DNA from 2 places in the Silvimonas sp. JCM 19000 genome. Region 2 is predicted to be linked to the other one. Evidence: riboswitches for the same ligand, from Rfam matches in the RefSeq annotation. Region 2 holds a riboswitch; the other holds the start of a gene.
The links. Region 2 has a riboswitch for thiamine pyrophosphate ahead of thiC (phosphomethylpyrimidine synthase ThiC). Riboswitches for the same ligand answer to the same signal wherever they lie in the genome.

Region 1: another riboswitch for thiamine pyrophosphate. It lies ahead of thiM (hydroxyethylthiazole kinase); the one in region 2 lies ahead of thiC (phosphomethylpyrimidine synthase ThiC).

The regions. Positions count from the first base shown of each region.
Region 1 is NZ_BAAIHC010000008.1:62,622-73,384, reverse strand. Features, by position in the region: gene ACYQ1A_RS09530 (sensor domain-containing diguanylate cyclase) at 1-971, shown strand, start outside; gene ACYQ1A_RS09525 (5-carboxymethyl-2-hydroxymuconate Delta-isomerase) at 1,005-1,361, shown strand; gene ACYQ1A_RS09520 (GNAT family N-acetyltransferase) at 1,381-1,839, shown strand; gene ACYQ1A_RS09515 (cysteine-rich CWC family protein) at 1,820-2,047, opposite strand; gene thiD (bifunctional hydroxymethylpyrimidine kinase/phosphomethylpyrimidine kinase) at 2,053-2,859, opposite strand; gene thiE (thiamine phosphate synthase) at 2,856-3,494, opposite strand; gene thiM (hydroxyethylthiazole kinase) at 3,491-4,288, opposite strand; TPP riboswitch at 4,349-4,440, opposite strand; gene ACYQ1A_RS09495 (hypothetical protein) at 4,498-5,151, opposite strand; gene ACYQ1A_RS09490 (tetratricopeptide repeat protein) at 5,559-6,575, shown strand; gene ACYQ1A_RS09485 (iron-containing alcohol dehydrogenase) at 6,660-7,817, shown strand; gene ACYQ1A_RS09480 (tetratricopeptide repeat protein) at 7,988-9,004, shown strand; gene ACYQ1A_RS09475 (tetratricopeptide repeat-containing diguanylate cyclase) at 9,152-10,738, shown strand.
Region 2 is NZ_BAAIHC010000007.1:180,595-191,357, reverse strand. Features, by position in the region: gene urtC (urea ABC transporter permease subunit UrtC) at 1-785, shown strand, start outside; gene urtD (urea ABC transporter ATP-binding protein UrtD) at 782-1,612, shown strand; gene urtE (urea ABC transporter ATP-binding subunit UrtE) at 1,632-2,324, shown strand; gene ACYQ1A_RS09150 (rhodanese-like domain-containing protein) at 2,344-2,667, opposite strand; gene ACYQ1A_RS09145 (protein-L-isoaspartate O-methyltransferase family protein) at 2,763-3,416, opposite strand; TPP riboswitch at 3,507-3,602, shown strand; gene thiC (phosphomethylpyrimidine synthase ThiC) at 3,663-5,576, shown strand; gene ACYQ1A_RS09135 (YegP family protein) at 5,674-6,006, opposite strand; gene ACYQ1A_RS09130 (peptidase U32 family protein) at 6,273-8,249, shown strand; gene ACYQ1A_RS09125 (aspartate aminotransferase type Ic) at 8,442-9,749, shown strand; gene ACYQ1A_RS09120 (5'-nucleotidase) at 9,842-10,763, opposite strand, start outside.

The DNA.
Region 1 (10,763 bases), on a different contig from region 2:
AAATGAGCGAGTTGCTGCAAAGCTGCATGGAGCTGACCGAGGCCATGGGCGTGCTGGCCACCTTCTCTGGCCGCTTTATCGGGGCTGATGCCGGATGCCTGTATCTGGCTGAGCGCAACGGGGGCTTGCTGCAACGCATAGGCTCGTGGGGCGGGCGCGATGAGGAAAGCGAAGTGGCGTTGCGCCACGAAGATTGCTGGGCCATGCGCCAGGGGCGCCTGCATCCGCTGGCCGATTTGCAAGCCAATCTGATCTGCAAACATCTGCATCTGGAAGAACAACGCTACAGCTTGTGTATTCCGCTGTACGCGCAAGGCCAGAACGTGGGCCTGCTTAACTTGCGCCGCTCCGAGCCGTTTATTGATGGCGATGGCAATCTGGCACGGGCGCAGCAAATCATGCTCTCGTTCTCAGAACAGGTGGCGCTGGCGCTGGCCAACATCAATTTGCGCCAGCGGCTGCAAAATCTGTCGCTGCGCGATCCGCTCACCGGTTTGTTCAACCGGCGTTATCTGGACGAACAATTCGAGCTGGAACTGGCACGCGCGCGGCGCGGCGGCGGCCGTTTTGCCGTGCTGATGATGGATCTGGATCACTTCAAACGCTTTAACGACAACTTTGGCCACGACGCTGGCGATTATCTGCTGCAGAACGTGGCGCGCACGCTGTTGGCCACCGTGCGCGAAGGCGATGTGGTGTCGCGCTGGGGCGGTGAGGAATTCATGATCCTGATGCCCGAAATCGATCAGCCGGTGGCCGAGCAGCGCGCCGAAGCCATCCGTAGCGAAATGGGCTTGTTGCGCCCGGTGTTCCAGCAACAACCCCTGGGCAAAGTCAGCGTCTCGATAGGCTTGTCTTTCTTTCCGCAACACGGCCACACCGCGCAATTGTTGATTGCTGCCGCCGATCATGCGCTGTACGCCGCCAAAAGCGGCGGTCGCGACCGCGTCGTGATCGCCACCACGCCTTGAGCGTGCCTTACCCAAACACGGAGTCCGTTTGCAATGCCCAATGTCACGCTGCATTACACCGAAAATATCGGCACACATCTGCAGGTGCCGCTGCTGCTCAAAGACATCCACGATGCGCTGATCGGCCTTGGCATCTTCAAGACCCATGACATTAAAACCCGTGCGCAACTGGCCACGGAATACCGGGTGGGCGACGGGCAATCGCAATATGGCTTTGTGCATCTGGTGGTGGCAATGATGGCCAGCCACGCGCCGGAGAACAAACAGCGCGTGGGTGAAACCCTCACCGCCTTGTTGGTAGAGCGTCTGCGCCCAGGGCTGAATGCGGTGGATGGGCAGATCCGGGTCGAAGTGATCCCGATTGATCCAGCCCTGTATTTTGCGGCGTGACGTGGTGGAGGCCTGGGCCGTGCTGCACTTTGAAATCCAGCTGGAGACGCCCGCACAGCCTGATGTGGTGCGCCTGATCAGCGCGCTGGATGCCTATCAGACGCCGCTATACCCCGCCGACAGCACACACGCCACCGACATCAGCCGTCTGACCTATGCCGATGTGGCCTTTGCCGTGGCGCGCACGCCCAGCGGTGAGGCAATTGGCTGTGGCGGCATTTTGCTGACGCCGGGGCATGGCGAACTCAAGCGCATGTTTGTGCAACCGGCCTGGCGCGGGCACGGCGTGGGGAGCGCCATGTTGCGCTTTCTGGAACGCCAGGCGCGCGGGCACGGCGTGCGTTGCGTTTATCTGGAAACCGGCGTGCATCAGCCGGAAGCGATCGGACTGTATCAGCGCGCCGGTTACGAAGCCTGTACCCCGTTTACCGGCTACAAGGCGGATCCGCTTAGCCTGTTTATGCTGAAGGCGCTGTAGCCGCCTGCACACCGGCAGCGCAACGCGGGCAGAGACAGGCCCGCTCAAGCGCGGCTTGGGGGAGGGCGGCCAGTGCCGCCGGGTTGATCTCGGCTTGCATGCACCAGCAATCACTGGCGGCCGTTTGCGCGGCGATGGCGCATTGATTGAGCGCGCCGCATAAGGGGCAATGCGCCGCGTCCACACCCAGACCCGCTGCCGCCGCCATGACCGTCACCACCAGGCATGAAAATGATGCACCGGGCCGATGCCGTGGCCCACTTCCAGCCGGTCTGCCGCGGCCAGCGCCGCCTGCAACCACGCGCGCGCGGCTACCAGCGTGCTGGCCCAGTCTGCATGACGGGGCCGCAGCGCGGCCAGTGCCGCCGACAAGGTACAACCCGTGCCATGCGTGTTGCGGGTAGCGATGCGGGGAAGGGCGATACGCTGTTGGCCTTGCGGCGTAATCAGCCAGTCCGGGCTGTGTTCCGCCGGCAAATGGCCGCCCTTCATCAACACCGCCTGCGCCCCGGCCGCCAATAGCGCCTCGCCTTGTTCGCGCATATCGGTTTCAGTCAGCGCGATATCGCAACCGAGTAGCGCGGCGGCCTCAGGCAAATTGGGCGTGATCAGGCTGGCGTGCGGCAACAAGCGCTCGCGCAAGGCGCTTACCGCAGCAGCGTGCAGCAAAGCATGGCCGCCTTTGGCAATCATCACGGTGTCGAGCACCAGATAAAACGCGTGCTCTTGCCGGGCGTAATCCAGTCGCTCGGCCACGGCTTCGATGATTTCGCTGTTGGCCAGCATGCCCAGTTTGACGCTGTCGACGCGGATATCGCTGAACACGGCATCGATCTGCGCGGCCACAAACGCTGCCGGCACCGCATGCACGCTTTGGACACGCCGCGTGTTCTGCGCCGTGAGCGCGGTGATGGCGCTCATGCCATAAGCGCCCAGCGCGGAAAACGTCTTGAGATCGGCCTGGATGCCCGCGCCCCCGCCGGAATCGGAGCCCGCAATGGTTAATGCGTTGACGTTCATGCGCGCGCTCCGGCGATTTCATCAGCCAGCGCGCGCGTGACCAACGGAATATCGGTCTGGCCACAAATCGCCGAGACCACCGCCACGCCATCCGCGCCCGCTTTGATCAAGGGCGCGATGGTGCCTGCTTTGATACCGCCGATGGCGACGGCGGGCAGGCGTTTGGCCCCCATCAGCACGGCAAACTGGTCCAGCCCGATCACCGGCGCGGCATCCAGCTTGGTGGTGGTGGTGTAAACCGGGCCCACGCCGATGTAATCAATCAGATCTAGTGGTGCGCCGCCCAGATGTGCCACGTTGGAGGTGGACAGCCCGATGATCTTGCCCGGCCCGAGCAAACGGCGCGCGGTTTCAGCAGGCAGATCGGCCTGGCCCAGATGTACGCCGGCGGCATCCACGGCGAGCGCGATATCGACATGATCATTGATGATCAGCGGCACGCCTTCGTGATCGAGCAAAGCTTTGAGCGCGCTCGCAGTCTGCAGCCACTGCCGTTTTTTCCAGCCGGGGGCGCGCAATTGCACGACGCTGACGCCGTGGCGCGCGGCAAGGCGGGCGGTATCCAGCATGCCGTTATGCCCGCCACACAGATCGGGATCGAGCACCAGGTACAGCGATAAATCCAGTGGCTTCATGCGGTCAGCTCCTGCAAGCGCGCGGGGTCGAGGTTGTACAAGGCATCCAGAAATGCCGGTTTGAACGAGCCGGGCCCGGTGCTGGCGGCGGTGGCGCTGGCGCCGCACAAGCCCGCCACGGCGCAGGCGGCGGCAACGGCGTGCAGGCGATCCGCTGTGCCAGCGGTAAACGCGGCGACCAGGCCAGACAAGGCGCAACCGGTGCCGACCACGCGCGTCATCAGCGGGTGGCCCCACGGCGCGCTCAAGGTACGTTCGCCATCGGTGATGTAATCGGTCTCGCCTGTCACGGCCACAATGGCGCCCGTATCGCGCGCCAGTTGTTCGGCTGCGCTGACGGCATCGGCCGAGCCCGCCGTGCTATCGACGCCGCGACCCTGGCCCCCAAAGCCCGCCAGCGCCATGATCTCGGAGGCATTCCCGCGGATGGCCGCCGGTTGCAGCCGGATCAGTTCGCGACACGCGTCGGTGCGATATGGCAATACGCCTGCCGCCACCGGATCCAGCGTCCACGGTACGCCCGCTGCGTTGGCGGCGGCGACCGCCAGATGGATGACGCGCAACTGGCGCGGATGCAGCGTGCCCACATTCACCAGCAAGGCTCCGGCAATCGCCGCAAAGCCTGCAGCTTCTTCTTCGGCCACGATCATGGCAGGCGCGGCGCCGACGGCCAGCAGCACATTGGCCGAGATTTCCTGCACCACTTCATTGGTCAGCAGATGAACCAGCGGGGATTGCGCGCGCAGGCGGGCGAGGTGTTGGGCGACGTGGTCGAGGCTAAGCGGGGTAGGCAAGGCAAGGCTCCTTTTGAGGGCAATTAGCGTGCTGACCGGAGCGGATCGGGCGCGCAGCAAAAGAAGGCCAGTGGACTTCCCTACGCCGGCATGATCCGGATCAGGTGATGCGGGTATGTCTCAGCCCATAGCGGGCACCCCGAGTCAGCCGCGATTTTGCGCCTGCCCCACTGCCGGGGGCAAGCCTTGCCTTGCTGGAGAGCGCGGTTTTAAAAGCCGTAACTGAGCCCGACGCGGACCACCGGAAACCATGTCAGCTGGTCGGCCTTGTTCTGGATTTCGTCACGCTCTTCATCCAGCCGCGCCTGGGCATCGGCATTGGGCAAGGGGATCGACGAGGTCAGGCTGACATCGGGCCGACCATAAGCCACGCCGACATCAGCAAAGAAGCCCAGACCGCCGTTGGGGCGGCGTGCGCTACCGTAGCCCACGCCCAGATAGGGTCGCACCGAAGGCAGATCGGCTTTGAAATCAAGATGCTGTCCATCCAGGTTATAGGTCACGCCGTTGGACGTATACGTGGTGTTCTTGGGCGTGCCCTGGCCCTCGGCATCGTTGTTGCCTGCAAAGAAACCCGCGCTGATACGCCAGGCGTTATGCCACGGGTAAAAATCGGCAAACACGGCGGCAGATCTGAAATCGAGTTTGCCATCGTAATTGGCGCTGCTGGTGTCAAAGCTGCGGTTGTAGTGGAAGGCGTCGGCCTCGATGCGGCCGCCCCATTGCTCCGAAAACGCACGGTTGTAGCCCAGCACAAAGCCGGTGGTGCCAAAGCCGCCATACACCGCGTTATCCGCCGCAGGCGCCATGCCTGCTGCACCCCAGGCTGCCGTCGCCACGGCCGCATAAATTGCCAGCTTCATTACGCTACTCCTCGAAAGATTGTTATCAGTCAGCGTGAGCACGGGCAGGGCGTTTCAAACGCAATTAATATTGCCTGCGCTGACTTACATCATGGTCGATGCCACGGCGGCTGTTGTAAGACCCGCCCGTGCGCTTTTGTAGGACAACCGACCACCCGCGACGAACGGCAAAATCGCCAGCGGAGCCAGCCAGGTGACCAACGGCGGGGTGGCATCCGCGCTGTGGCTTTTCTGCCATCAACACCGCGCCAGCCCGCTACAGACATGACAGTATTTATGCGCCCTGGCCCGCAATCGGCTTGTCAAGTCGCCCATCTAGCGGTCAGCTACGCGTCATCCAATCTTGTAGGACGGACACTTTCATGCCAGGCTGGCGCCTTTGATTGCAAACGCGCGCAGTACACACCATGCAACTGACCGGGGTCGCGCACATCGACGCCTTAATCGATGAAAGCGAACGACATACCTATGACGACGCGGTGCTGGCCCTCCGGCTGGCAACGCAAGCGACAGGGTTGATCGATGCCGAGACCGAACCCACGGTCGCCGTCCGCGCCTTGCTGCGGCTTTCGCATATGCAGCTGGCGTTTGGCCAGTTGCACGACGCGCAAATGGTGCTGTTGCGCGCGCTCACCGTCGCCGAAACCTCCGATCTGGAAACCGAACGCGGCGAAATCATGCATGCGATGGCCAGCATCTATTACACGATTGGTGAATACGACGACGCCATCGACAACTGGGCCGATTGCCTTGACCCGCGCAATGTCGGCTTCAGCGCCAACACCCGCATTCATGCGCATATCGGCGTGGGCCAGATCTATTTTGCCCACGACGCTTTCGATACCGCACTGGCCCACCATCGCCGCGCCGAAATTCTGGCCGATCAGGCCCATGCTCCGGCCGAACTGCGCTGCCGGGTTTTGATCAACGTGGCCATCGATTGCCTGCGCATGATCCGCCTGGTCGATGCGGTTGAAGCACTGGAAAAAGCCCTGCCGCTGGCGCGCGAGATCGGCCATTCCGAATACCTGGTCGAGATTGCGGTCTACCTGGCCACCACCGCGCTGGAATGCGAAGACCTGGTGACCGCCGGGCATTGGCTGGATGTGGCTGACAATATTGATATCGTCTGGCGTTGGGGCCAGAACCTGCGCATGTTGGCACGCGGTCGCTGGTACCTGATGTCTGGCGATCTACCGGCGGCCTTGCGCGTGCTGCAACAAGCGCTCGATCTGGCCTCGGATCTGGGCGTGTCGCACAAGACTTTCCAGGCGCATCACCTGCTGGCGCAAACCTGGACGCGCATGGGCGATCTGGCGCAGGCCGAACTGCATCACCGGCGCTATCAGGAAATCTTTAACAGCATCGTGCGCCCCGGTACCTTTGCCCGGCTGCAGGCGCTGGAACAACGCCTGGTCGCGTAATCCAACAACGCATGCATGGCACACGCTGACGCTGGCCGTGCGGGCAGCAGCGTACAATTGCGGGATTCCGTTCAGGAGCCGCGCATGAAACCGTTTACTTTCCACAATCCCACTCGTATTCACTTTGGCACTGGTCAGATCGCGCGCTTACGCGATGAGATTCCGGCGGGCAGCAAGGTCCTGCTGGTGTATGGCGGTGGCAGTATCAAAAAGAATGGCGCGTATGAGCAGATCAGCGCCGCGCTCAGCGATTGCACCGTGCTCGAATTCGCCGGTATCGAGCCCAATCCCGAATTTGAAACCTTGATGAAGGCCGTGACACTCGGGCGCGAACAGGGCGTGGCATGGATCGTGGCGGCGGGCGGCGGTTCGGTCATCGATGGCGGCAAGTTTATTGCCGCGGCAATCGCGCTTGATCCGGCGCTGGACCCCTGGCTGATCGTCGGTAACCGGATCAAGCTGGAGGCCGCCTTGCCGCTAGGCGCGGTGTTGACACTGCCGGCGACGGGGTCGGAAAGCAACCTGGCTTCGGTGGTGACCCGCCGCGCCACGCAAGACAAGATGTCATTCAAGAATCCGCTGGTGTTTCCGCGTTTTGCGGTGCTGGATCCGGGCTTTAGCGCCACCTTGCCCGCGCGGCAGATCGGCAATGGCGTGGTCGATGCGTTTATCCACACCACCGAGCAATATCTGACCTATCCCGCGGGTGCGCTAGTGCAGGACCGCCTGGCCGAGGGCATATTGCAAACGCTGATCGAAGTCGGCCCCACAGCCCTGGCCCAGCCTGACGACGAAACCGCGCGCGCCAACGTGATGTGGGCCGCCAACCAGGCGCTGTTTGGCCTGGTCGGCGTGGGCCAGCCACAAGACTGGGCCACGCATGCCATCGGCCATGAATTGACCGCGCTGTACGGCATGGACCATGCACAGACGCTGGCGGTGACCTTGCCCGCCTTGCTGCGCGCAACCCTGTCCGACAAGCAGGCCAAGCTGGCGCAATACGGGCGCCGCGTCTGGAATCTGCAGGGTGATGACGTCAGCGTGGCGGAACAGGCGATTAACGCCACTGCCGACTTTTTCGAGCGCATGGGCGTCAAGACGCGGCTGGATGATTACGGCGTTGACCCCGCCGACGCCGCGCAAAAAGTGGCTGAGCAACTTACGCGGCACGGCCGCGACAAGCTGGGAGAGCTGGGCAAACTGGGGCCCGCCGAGTGCGCGCAGATCGTGGCCGCCAGCTAGCGCACAAGGCACAGACCCGCGCCCGGCGTTGTGGGGACTCAGGCCGGGGCGGGCGGCCGCTGGGCGTGGCTTGCACGCCACGGCCGCTCAAGGCAGCATTACGATAATTCTGATCGTAAGCGTCTTCTATTCTGAGACGACGCATTCCCCGCTATTCCGAAAGGCACACCTTGAATCAATCCGAAATCGACGACCTGCTGGCGCAGGCACGTCGAATTACGTCTTCGCAAAGTGCGCAAGCGCTGGCGCTGGCTGACCAGGCCCGCGAGGCCTCGCGCGCCCTCGGCTATCGGCAGGGCGAGGCGGCCGCGCTGGTGGTGCACGCGTCTGCTTTATATATGTTTGGCCGGGGTAGCGAAGCGCTGGATGATCTGATCGGCGCGCTGGAAATCGGCGAGAAAAATGATATCGGCTGCACCCGTGGCGCGGCCCTGCAAATGGTGGCGCGCGTGTATTACACGCAAGGCCAGTACGAGCGCGCCAGCGATTGCTGGCTGGCTTGCCTGGAGTTGCCGGACAGTGCCGTCGCACCGGAATTCCGCACGCGCGCGCATGTGGGCCTGGGGCAGTTGCTGTTTGCGCACGAACAATACGAAACCGCGCTGGCGCATCACCGCCGCGCGGCGGACCTGGCCGAGGCACAGGACGATCCGCATCTGGTCAGCATCTGCCTGATCAATATCGCGGTCGATCTGATGCGGTTGAATCGATTTGAAGAATCGCACGCCACACTCAAGCAGGCGCTGCCCCTGGTGCGTGCCGGCCAGAATCTGGAATACGAAGCCGAGATTTACAGCGTGGTCGGGCAGATTCATCTGGCACGCGGCGAGCTGGACCGCGCACGCATGAGCCTGATGGTGGCGCTCAAGATCAACCGCCTGCATATCAATACCTGGGGCGAAGCCAGCAGCTTGCTCTGGCTGGGCCGCAGCAGCATGGGCAGCGGCTATTACGAGAGCGCGCAAGATGAGTTGCGCCGCTCGCTGGCGCTGGCCGAGGCCATGGGATCGCAGCATTTGCTGGCGCAGGCGCACCGCGCGCTGGCCGAGCTGTACGCCCGCTGCGAAGACCACGATGCCGCCGTGCAGCATGAGACGGCCTACCAGACCCTACGTAACCAATTGCTGCAACAGGCCTATGCTTCGCCGCAACTCGCCACCATGGAATTACGCCTGAATCAGCAATAACACCGTTCAAGCCTGGTTTGTCTGCCGTCCGTACCGTAACAACATACGCCTTATTGTCATGTTGCTTACGATGATGTTGTAATTCGCGCTGGTGCATCCATATTAGAGCTGATGCATATTGAAAGCATAAAGCGAGTTTCAGCCGGCATGGACCAGACCACCCCCACCCCCACCGAAGTCGATACGCTCAACCAGAGCGCGCGCGCCATGTACCGGGCCATGAGCGCTGATGCCTTGCCGCTGGCCGAAGAAGCCTGCCGCAAAGCCGTTGCCATCGATTATCGCTATGGTTTTGTCGAAGGCTTGCTCAACCACGCCCGCGCACTGACCTTGCTGGGCGGTTACCAGGAAGCCATCGCGCTGATGCGCCACAGCCTGTTTCTGGGCGAGGAATATGGTTTCCGGCTGCATATTGCTGATTGCCAGCAAGAAATCGCACGCGCTTATTACACCTTGGCCGATTACGACACGGCGCTGATGTACTGGGCCAGTTGCCTTGATGTAGCCGTGGTGACTGACGACTATGAGTCCTATGTGCGCGCCCAGATCGGCATAGGCCAGGTGCATTACGTGCACGATGAATTCAACGCCGCCTATATGCATCACCAGAAAGCGCGGGAGCATCTGGAGCGGGTGAATGACGAGAACCTGAAAGCGGCCATCCTGATCAATACCGGCCTGGATTTGTGCCAGCTGGGCCGCTACGACGACGCGCTGAGCGAACTGCAGGCTGGCCTCAGCCACGCGCGCAGCATGGGCAACCGCGAATACGAAGCCGAAGCCGCTGGCGCGCTGGGCGTAGTGTTGCTGGAAATCGAACGGCTGGAAGAAGCCGAAAGCGCTTTGCTGGCGGCCATCGAACTGAACCGCAAGCTGGGTAATCTGTGGGGCGAATCGTCCAATTTGCTGGCGCTGGGCAAACTCAAGATCAAACACAACGAGTCCGGCGTGGCGGTGGCGCATCTCAAGGACGCCTTGCTGCAAGCGCAGACCATCAGCGCGCCACAGTTGTCCTTCCAGATTGAAGAAGCGCTGTCGATGGCGTACGAATCACTGGGCGGCTATCGCGAAGCGCTGGAGCATTACAAGAAATTTGCTCTGATGCGCGTCGAAATCCTCAAGCAGGCATCGCCGCACAAATTACAAGCCATCGAGATGCGTTTGCAGATCGAAAAAGCCCGCATCGAAAATGCCGACCTGCGCAAAGCGCAGGCCACGCAGCGCCAGGCACTGCGCCGGGCCGAACGCATGGCCAGCCAGGACAATCTGACCGCCGTGCACAACCGGCGCGGGCTGGAAGTGACCGGCATGCATCTATTCAAACGCGCGCGCGAACAAAGCCAGCCTTTGTCGGCGCTGATGATAGACGTGGATCACTTCAAGCGCGTCAACGACGATTACGGCCATCCGGTGGGCGACAAAGTGCTGCGCCAGATTGCTGCGTTGCTTAAATCCGGCTGCCGCCAGGACGATATCGTGGCGCGTTACGGCGGTGAGGAATTCACCATTGTGCTGCCGGGGCGTGACGCGGCGGGCGCATCGGAAGTGGGCGAGCGTCTGCGCCGGCTGGTGGAGGGTTATCGCTGGGCGCGGGTGCAGGACGGGATGGCCATTACCGTGAGCGTGGGCGTAGCGGCGGTGGAGCCGCATATGGATTTTCAGGCCTTGCTGGAGCGGGCTGACCGGATGTTGTACAGAGCCAAGACGGAAGGCCGCAACCGCGTCGCCGGGTGAGGTGTGAGGAGGGCGCTGGAGCACG
Region 2 (10,763 bases):
CCGACAACGTGGTCTGGGCCATCGTCCTCACCATCGGCGTGCCCACCGTAGTTGCGGGTGTGTTTGGCTATTTCGCCTTCCAGAGCCGCATCAAGGGCGTGTATTTCTCCATCATCACCCAAGCCCTCACCTACGCCGCCATGTTGCTGTTCTTCCGCAACGAAACCGGCTTTGGCGGCAATAACGGCTTTACCGATTTCAAACGCATCCTCGGCTATTCGATCACCGCACCGGAAACCCGCGTGGTGCTGCTAGGGCTGACCGCGTTGGCGCTGGCGGGCACCTTGCTGCTGGGCCGCTGGCTAGTCACCTCGCGCTACGGCCGGGTGCTGGCGGCAACGCGCGATGCCGAATCGCGCGTCATGTTCATCGGCTACAACCCGCTATGGTACAAGCTGTTTATCTGGACGCTGTCGGCCGCGTTGTGCGGCGTGGCGGGTGCGTTGTATGTGCCGCAGGTGGGCATTATCAATCCGGGCGAAATGTCGGCGGCGTCTTCGATTGAAATCGCCATCTGGGTGGCGGTCGGTGGCCGTGGCACCTTGATTGGCGCGGTGATCGGCGCGGTGGTGGTTAACCTGGCCAAGAGCTGGTTTACCGTGTCGTTTCCGCAATACTGGCTGTTTTTCCTCGGCTTTCTGTTCATCCTGGTCACGCTGTTTTTGCCGCAAGGCATCGTCGGTCTGTACCAGAAGCTGACCCAACGCCGCACGCCAGATGTCCCCAACACACCGGCCCCGGCGGATGCCGCGCCCACCCCACTGACTCAGGAGCACGCCGCATGATCACGCCCGCGATTGAAGACCGCCCGCAGTGGGCCGATGCCAGCGCCGGCCAGGCGCGCGCCGTCACACCCGGCGCCCTGGATATCGCCCACGGCGTCATCCTGTATCTGGACGAAATCTCGGTCAGCTTTGATGGTTTCAAGGCGTTGAACAAACTCAGTCTGCATATCGACGTGGGCGAATTGCGCTGCATTATCGGCCCCAACGGCGCGGGCAAGACCACCATGATGGATGTGATTACCGGCAAAACGCGGCCCGATAGCGGCAAGGCTTTCTTTGGGCAAACGCTGGATCTGACGCGGCTCAAAGAACCGGAAATCGCTCATGCCGGCATCGGCCGCAAATTCCAGAAACCCACCGTGTTCGAACAACACACCGTGTTCGAGAACCTGGAACTGGCGATGAAAATGGACAAGCGCGTCTGGCGCAGTCTGTTTTACAAGCTGGATAGCGAGGCGCGTGGTCGCATCGAAACGGTAATGGAACAAATCCGCCTGACCGCACAAGCGCATCGGCTGGCCGGGCTGTTGTCGCACGGGCAAAAGCAGTGGCTGGAAATTGGCATGTTGCTGATGCAGGAACCCAGATTGCTGCTGCTGGATGAACCGGTGGCGGGCATGACCGATGACGAAACCATGCGCACGGCGGAGTTGTTTGTCTCGCTGGCCGGGCAGCATTCGCTGGTGGTGGTCGAACACGATATGGCGTTTGTGGAAAAACTGGGCGGCAAGGTCACCGTATTGCACGAAGGCAGCGTGCTGGCCGAAGGCGATCTGGCCACGGTGCAGGCCGATGACCGCGTGATTGAAGTCTATCTCGGGCGCTAACAAAGCAAAGGAACCCGCCATGCTCCAAGTCGAAAACCTCAATCAATATTACGGCGGCAGCCATATTCTGCGCGGCCTGAGCTTTACCGCCGAGCCGGGCAAAGTAACCACGCTGCTGGGCCGCAACGGTGTTGGCAAAACCACGCTGCTGAAATCGTTGATGGGCGTGGTGCCCACACGCAGCGGCAGTATCCAGTTTGGCGGTGCGGACATCACGAAGCTGGCGTCGTATGACCGCGTGCGCGCTGGCATCGGCTATGTGCCGCAGGGGCGCGAGATTTTTTCGCGGCTGTCGGTGGAAGAAAATCTGCGCATGGGGCTGGCGTCACGGCCGGGCAGCACGCCGATTCCACCACGGATTTTTGAAATGTTTCCGGTGCTCAAGCAAATGTTGCGACGGCGCGGTGGCGATTTGTCTGGCGGCCAACAGCAGCAACTGGCAATCGGCCGGGCGTTGGCGATGGGGCCGAAGTTGCTGATCCTGGATGAACCCACCGAGGGTATCCAGCCGTCGATTATCAAAGATATCGAACGCGCCATTCGCGCCCTGGCCGAGACCGGCGAGATGGCGATTTTGCTGGTGGAGCAGTACTACGATTTCGCGCGTTCGCTGGCCGACCATTATCTGGTGATGGAACGCGGCGAAATCATCGCGCGCGGCCGGGGCGACCAGATGGATGCCGACGGCGTGCGCGGTTTGTTGTCGTTGTAATGCGCGTCGACTGACGTGATCAGTAGCGCGCCATGGCCGGGTCAACGTCGTTGGCCCAGGCATCCACGCCGCCGGCCAGATTGACGATATGGCCAAAGCCCTGGCGCTCGAGGAACACACCCACCTGGTAGCTGCGCATGCCGTGATGGCAGATGACGACGATTTCGGCGTCTTCATCCAGTTCATTGAACCGATTGGGGATTTCGTTCATCGGCAGCGACACGCTATCGGCCAGATGGCACAGCGCGTATTCCCACGGCTCGCGCACATCCAGCAGCACGGGCTTGGGTTTGCTGGTATCGGCCAGGCGGGCGGCCAGATCAAGGGCGGGCATTTGCTGCATGTTTTTTAATCCACAAAGGCGCTGGCGCAGGATAAGCGCCAGACGTTAAAAAGGCGTGGTGCATGACCACGCCTTTGGGGTATCGACTACCGCGCTTAGAACTGGAACACCGGCTTGGCCGGGGCGTTCTTCATGCGCGGCAGGTTGTATTCAAACAGCTTGTCGCTGCGCCATGCGGCGGTGTCGACCTTGGTCAGCAGCGTGGCGCTCATGATCGGCAGTTCGCCGACGATGGCGATCAAACGGCCGCCCACAGCCAGTTGGTCTTTCAGTGCTTGCGGCACTTCATAGAACGAACCGGTCGCGATAATCACGTCAAACGGGGCCTGGGTGGGAATGCCGCCCATGCCATCACCGACAATCACGCGCGCATTGCGGATGCCGGCGCGGGCCAGATTGGCTTCGGCCTGGGCCGCCAGTTCGGGCTCGATTTCGATGCCATAAACCTGATTGGCCAGACCTGCGGCCATCGCCATCACATAACCGGTGGCGGCGCCAACCACCAGCACCTTGTCGGTCGGCTGGACTTCGGCGTCTTGCACCATGCGTGCTTCCAGCTTGGGCGACATCAACACCGAGCCATGGCCCAGCGGCAGATCGGTATCGACAAAGGCCAGCGCCTTTTTATCGGCCGGCACAAAGTCTTCACGTTTAACGGTCAGTACCCGGTCCAGTACCTTCTGATCCAGTACATCCCACGGGCGGATTTGTTGTTCTACCAACAGATAACGGGCGTGTTCCCAATCCATTTTTTCACCTTAAGACCTGACAGCAAACCGGCGTTTGCGCTCGAAATTAGCTTGCGATTATTGCATAAACTGGATACCGTTCACAGCATTGAGTTTCGCTAGGGGTTCCGCGTAGATCGCGGATGAGAGAGTCCCTCAGCACCTGATCCGGTTCACACCGGCGTAGGGAAGCGAAGCCGCCTCGCATCTCATCCATCCTGGCGTCTTTACGCGCACCCCGCGCCGTCTTTCTGTTTAGGAGACGCCATGAATACCCGCCTGGATTTCACTGCCGATACGGCCCACGTCGACGCTGCGGCCATTCAGCCGCTGCCCAATTCGCGCAAAGTTTACGTAACCGGCAGTCGCCCGGACATCCGCGTACCGATGCGCGAAATCAGCCAAAGCGACACGCCCACCGCGTTTGGCGGCGAGCAAAACCCGCCCATTACCGTCTACGACACCTCCGGCCTGTATACCGACCCCAGCGCCAGCATCGATGTGCGCAAGGGTTTGCCCAGCGTGCGCGGCCCGTGGATTGAAGAACGCAACGACACCGTCTTGCTGGATGATCTGACCAGCGAATTCGGTCGCCTGCGCGCCGCCGATAAAAGCCTGGACCCGCTGCGCTTTGAACTGCACCGCCAGCCGCGCCGCGCCAAAGACGGCGCCAATGTGTCGCAGATGCATTACGCCCGTCGCGGCATTGTGACGCCCGAGATGGAATACGTGGCCATCCGCGAAAACCTGCGCCGCGAACAATATATTGAGAGCCTGTTGGCGCTGGGCGGCAAGGGCAAGCGCATGGCTGAGTTGATGCTGCGCCAGCATCCGGGCCAGAGCTTTGGCGCTTCTATCCCCGAGAAGATCACGCCGGAATTTGTGCGCGACGAAATCGCGCGCGGCCGCGCCATCATCCCCGCCAACATCAACCACCCCGAAGTGGAGCCGATGATTATTGGCCGCAACTTCCTAGTGAAAATCAACGGCAATATCGGTAACTCGGCGGTTACGTCTTCGATCAATGAAGAAGTCGACAAGATGACGTGGGGCATCCGTTGGGGTGCGGACACCATCATGGATTTGTCCACCGGCAAAAACATCCACGAAACGCGCGAGTGGATACTGCGTAACAGCCCGGTGCCGATTGGCACGGTGCCGATCTATCAGGCGCTGGAAAAGGTGAACGGCAAGGCCGAGGACCTTACGTGGGAGCTGTTCCGCGACACGCTGATCGAGCAAGCCGAACAAGGCGTGGATTACTTCACCATCCACGCGGGCGTGCTGCTGCGCTATGTGCCGCTGACCGCCAACCGCATGACCGGCATTGTGAGCCGCGGCGGCTCGATCATGGCCAAGTGGTGTCTGGCGCACCATAAAGAGAACTTCCTGTACACGCACTTCGCCGATATCTGCGAAATCATGAAGGCGTATGACGTCAGCTTTAGCCTGGGCGATGGTCTGCGCCCCGGTTCGATCTGGGACGCCAACGATGAAGCGCAACTGGGCGAACTGCGCACGCTGGGCGAGCTGACCCAGATTGCGTGGGAGCACGATGTGCAGGTCATGATCGAAGGCCCCGGCCACGTGCCGATGCAGCTGATCAAAGAAAATATGGATCTGGAGCTGCAAGACTGCTCCGAAGCGCCGTTCTACACGCTGGGACCGCTGACCACCGACATCGCCCCCGGCTACGATCACATCACCTCGGCCATCGGTGCGGCGCAGATCGGCTGGTATGGCACGGCCATGCTGTGTTATGTCACGCCCAAAGAGCATCTGGGCTTGCCGAACAAGGACGACGTGAAGGAAGGCATCATCACGTACAAGCTGGCCGCGCACGCCGCTGATCTGGCCAAGGGTCATCCGGGCGCACAGATTCGCGATAACGCCTTGTCGAAAGCGCGCTTTGAATTCCGCTGGGAAGACCAGTTCAACCTGGGCCTTGATCCGGACAAAGCGCGCTCGTTCCACGACGAAACGCTGCCGCAGGAAGGCGCCAAGCTGGCGCACTTCTGTTCCATGTGCGGTCCGCATTTCTGCTCGATGAAAATCACCCAGGACGTGCGCGACTATGCGGCACAGCAAGGCCTGGATGAGGCCAAAGCGCTGGAACAAGGCATGCAAGCCAAGTCGATCGAGTTTGTGAAGCGCGGTGCCGAGGTTTATCACAAAGAGTAAATTGGCGCGGCGCCCCGCCGCCTGCCAGCAACGCGGTGCACTCGGGCCTCCGAGCGCACCGCCGCCAGCGGCGCATGCAGCTCATGTCTGGCGCGCCTCACGGCAGTTCCTCGATCACCGCTTTGCCCGCATCCCGCGATACCGTGCTGATCACCAGTTCCACCGCCCGCCACGTGCCATACGATTCGCCCGAAGCCAGCACATTGGCGTTGGCATCCATCAAGACAAAATACGGTAAGCCGTAATCATCGGTACGGCGCACATAACGCGTCATGCGCAAGGCACTGGCGCGTACTGCATCGATGGCGGCCAGCGCATCGGCCCGACTGGCGCAGGGTTCGCTGGTCAACAGCGTTTTGCCTTTACGGTTTTCCAGGCGAAACAGAAAGTGGCCTTCGGGGCAGCGCTTGAGAATAAAGCGGGTCAACATCAGCAACATCCGGACAGGGGAAAGAAGCCGCCAATCTGCCGCCCAGGCATCCATCGGGACTATCCGGATCAGCGCCGCGCTTGATCCAGATCATGCGGTAAAACTCACCTGCAAAAAGCGACAGCCCGCCACTGTGCTGCTCTTGATGAACTGCAGGCATAAGCATGCTGTGCGTGTCAGCCAGGCTGCGCTCGTCCAGCGCTTTGGCGTGGCCGCGGCAGCCCCTGTATAGTTCTGCCCCTTGATGCCCCACCGGATTGATTTATATGAGCTTGCTGCCCCATCAACTTGAATTGCTTGCCCCCGCCAGGACGGTAGAAATTGGCCGCGAGGCAATTCTGCATGGGGCGGATGCCGTGTATATCGGTGGCCCGTCGTTTGGCGCGCGCCACAACGCCAGCAACGAAGTCAGCGAAATTGCCGAGCTGGTGCGCTTTGCCCATCGCTATCGTTCGCGCATTTTTGTCACGCTCAACACCATCCTGCACGACAGCGAACTGGAACCCGCGCGCAAACTGATCCGCCAGCTGTATGACGCTGGCGTGGATGCGATGATTGTGCAGGATATGGGTATCCTCGAACTCGATCTGCCGCCGATGCAGATGCACGCGTCCACCCAATGCGATATCCGCACGCCAGAAAAAGCACGCTTTCTGGCCGATAGCGGCTTTTCGCAAATTGTATTGGCGCGCGAGCTGACGCTGGACAAGATCCGCAAGGTGCGCGATGCCGTGCCTGCCGACACCACCATCGAATTCTTTATCCATGGCGCGCTGTGCGTGGCGTATTCCGGCCAGTGTTTTATCAGCCATGCCGATACCGGCCGCAGCGCCAATCGTGGCGATTGCTCGCAAGCCTGTCGCTTGCCGTACACGCTGACCGACACCTCGGGCGGCGTGGTGGCCTTCGACAAGCATTTGTTATCGATGAAAGACAACGACCAGAGCGCCAATCTGGAAGCGCTGATCGATGCCGGGGTGCGTTCCTTCAAGATTGAGGGCCGCTACAAGGATATGGGTTACGTCAAAAACATTACCGCGCATTATCGCGTGTTGCTGGACGAAATCCTGACCCGCCGCCCCGAACTGGCGCGCGCCTCCAGCGGCCAGACCGAAGTGTTTTTTACGCCCGATGTCGACAAGAACTTCCATCGCGGCCACACCGATTACTTTGTAAATGGCCGCCTGCCCGACATTGGCGCGTTTGAATCGCCCAAATATGTGGGCGTGGAAATCGGCACCGTCACGCGCCTCGGCCCGACGTGGTTTGAACTCGACAGCGCCGCGCCCCTCGCCAATGGCGACGGCCTTAACTATATGAAGAAGCGCGAAGTGGTCGGCCTGCAAGCCAACACGGTGGAGAAAATTGGCACCGGCGCGCGCGGCGATCTGTGGCGCGTGTCGCCCAATGAGCCGATGCAGGCGCTGGAAGGCCTCAAGCCCGGCGTCACCGTACACCGCAACCGTGATCACAATTGGGAACTGGCGCTGACGCGCAAATCGTCTGAACGCAAGGTCGATGTCTGGCTGCAGCTGCGCGACGAAGCCAGCGGCCTGGCGCTGACGCTGACTGACGAAGACGGCTGTAGCGCCACCGCGCATGCGGCGCTGGAACTGCAACCGGCGCAGAACGTCGAGAAAGCGCAAGCCACGCTGCACGACAACCTGGCCAAGCTGGGCAACACCATGTTCAACGCGGTGCATATCGATATCCAGACCGCGCAAACCTGGTTTGTGCCCGCCGGCGCGATCAATGCCTTACGCCGTGATGCGGTCGAATTACTGGAAACCGCCCGCCTGAAAGCGTGGCAGCGCTTGCCGCGCAAGGCCGAAGTGACGCCGCCGGCGCCATACCCGGAAACGTCTTTGTCCTACCTGGCCAACGTCTACAACCAGGCCGCGCGCGACTTTTACACGCGCCATGGTGTGCAACTGATCGCCGCCGCGTACGAGGCACACGAAGAGCCGGGCGAAGTGTCGTTGATGATCACCAAGCATTGCCTGCGCTTTTCCTACAATCTGTGCCCCAAGCAGGCCAAGGGCGTTAAAGGCGTACAGGGCCAGGTGAAGGCCGAGCCGATGACGCTGAAAACCGGCAACGAAACCTACACGCTACGTTTTGATTGCAAACCCTGTGAGATGCATGTGGTGGGCGCGATGAAACCGCATATCTTTGATGCGCCGCCTCCGACCACCGCGGCCTCGCTGCAAACCATCCAGTTTTACGCCAAGCGTCCGGCATAAGGGCCGGGCCGCTGCGCTGCGGTCGTGATGGCCATCACGATCGCGCCGCCCACCGGCGCTGCCGCCACCACCTCTGTCCGAAAATTCTCAACTTGCTGCCAAACCCGCCCTGCCAAACCGCGCGGGTGCTGGCACAATAGCGGGCTACCCTTTCGAGCCAGCTTCGGCTCTTACAACCGTTATGAGGATGTCATGGATCAAGCCCAGCCGCTGTTGCCTGCCGGTGATCTCACCGCTCTGGACAACGAAGCCCTGAAGCAATTTCACGCCACCGTGCGCGCACGCTATGACGCGTTCAAGGCGCGTGGTCTGAAGCTGGACTCGACTCGTGGCAAGCCGTCCGCGCAACAGCTGGATCTGTCCAACGCGCTGCTGGGCCAGACCGATGAAGAAGCGGCCAAAGGCGGCGGCGATCTGCGTAACTATGGCGGCGGTGTGGCTGGCCTGCCCGAAGCGCGCGCGCTGTTTGCACACATGCTGGGCGCACCGGCCGAGCAAGTGATCGTGGCGGGTAATGCTTCGCTGGAACTGATGCACGACACCATCGTGTACGCACTGCTCAAAGGCGTGCCCGGCGGCAATGCGCCGTGGTCGGCCGCCCCGGTGACGTTCTTGTGCCCCGCGCCTGGTTACGATCGCCACTTTGCCATCTGCGAACAATTCGGCATCAAGATGATTGCCGTACCGCTGACCGGCAAGGGTCCGGATATGGACGTGGTAGAAAAACTGGTGGCAGAAGACGCCAGCATCAAAGGCATGTGGTGCGTACCCAAATACAGCAACCCCACTGGCGAAACCTATTCCGACGAAACGGTGGAACGGCTGGCACGCATGAAAACGGCCGCGCCTGATTTCCGCCTGTTCTGGGACAACGCCTACGGGGTGCATCATCTGACCGACACCCCGCATGAAGTCGCCAATATTCTGGATGCCTGCGCCGCTGCCGGTAATCCGGATCGCGCTTTTGTGTATGCGTCGACCAGCAAGATCACCTTTGCCGGTGCGGGCCTGGCGCTGTTTGGTTCGTCCAAAGCCAACGTGGCGTGGATGAGCAAAAACATGAGCTTCCGCTCGATTGGTCCGGACAAGCCCAACCAGTTGCGTCATGTGCAATTCATCCAGAATGTTGCTGGCCTGACCAATCTGATGAAGGGCCACGCCGCGCTGATCAATCCGAAAATGAACGCCGTGCTGGATGTGTTCGAGAACCTGCTGGCCGGCCGTGGCGTTGCCAGCTGGACCAAACCGGAAGGCGGCTACTTTATCAGCCTGGACGTGCGTGACGGCAGCGCCAAACGCGTGGTGCAACTGGCCGAAGAAGCAGGCGTGGCCATGGTGCCGGCTGGCAATACCTTCCCCAATGGCAACGATCCGCGCAACGCCAATATCCGCGTAGCGCCGACTTTCCCGCCGCTGGATTCGGTCAAGCTGGCCGCTGAAGGCATTGCGCTGGCAACACTGGTTGGCGTCAGCGAAGCACTGCTGGCAGACCGCGCTTAAGCCATTACGGCCCGGCGGCAGCTGGATATAAAAATCGCGCAACCCTGGCAAGGGTGGCGCGATTTTTTTTGCCCAGCGTACTGGCTGCGGGTCTATTCCAGCATGCGGTTGGTTACGCCAAACGGAATATGCACGCTCGGCACCACACTGGCTGATTTCTGCAAATGCCCGCTCTGGTCATCAAAAAAGATATGCGGACGCAGCACCGCCAGCACTTTGCGCTTTTCGATGCCGCCCAGAAAAAACGCATCGTTCACCATCACGCCCCAGCTCTTGAGCGTGTTGAGCGCGCGTTCATGCGACGGGGCATTGCGTGCGGTGACCACTGAGACGCGCAAGCGGTTCTGATAACTCGGGTCTTCCAGCCGATGCTGGATTTCCACCGCCTGTATCCGCGCCACTCGCATCAAAAAGTCCTGCAAGGGGCCGGGATTATGCGGCGTGAGCAAATTACGCGTTTCGTGCTCATGAAACCGCGCCAGGCTGGCGGTGGATTGCATCACGCTTTCGGATTCGTCATCGACCAGTACGCCGTCAAAATCGAAAGCAATACGCAGCTCGGCATCATCCTCATCGTCGACCAGGGTAGAGGCCATGACATAACCGGCCGGATAACCGCGCTGTATGGCTTTGCGCACATCGTCCTGATTGGCCGACAAGAACAGCGAGATTTCCAGCGCCGGTATGTATTCGTACGGCGCGCGGCCCTGCATGAAGATGGCGCGGGTAATGCCCAGCCTGTGCGCTTCGATTGATTTCATCACACGCAAACCGGTGTCCGGGTCGTTATGCGACAGCAGCACCACCTCAACCAACGGGTCTTCCGGATCGTTGCGCAGGTCATTCAGCGACAACAAACGCCGCACAAACGAAAACGCCACGCCGGGGCGCAGCGTGTCGTTGAGGTGGTCTTCCTGATACTTGCGATAGGCGGCCTCGCCTTCGGCCCGGAACACAGCGTCCGACTCAGCCAGGTCAAACATGGCGCTGGAAGCCACGCCGATGACCAGACGA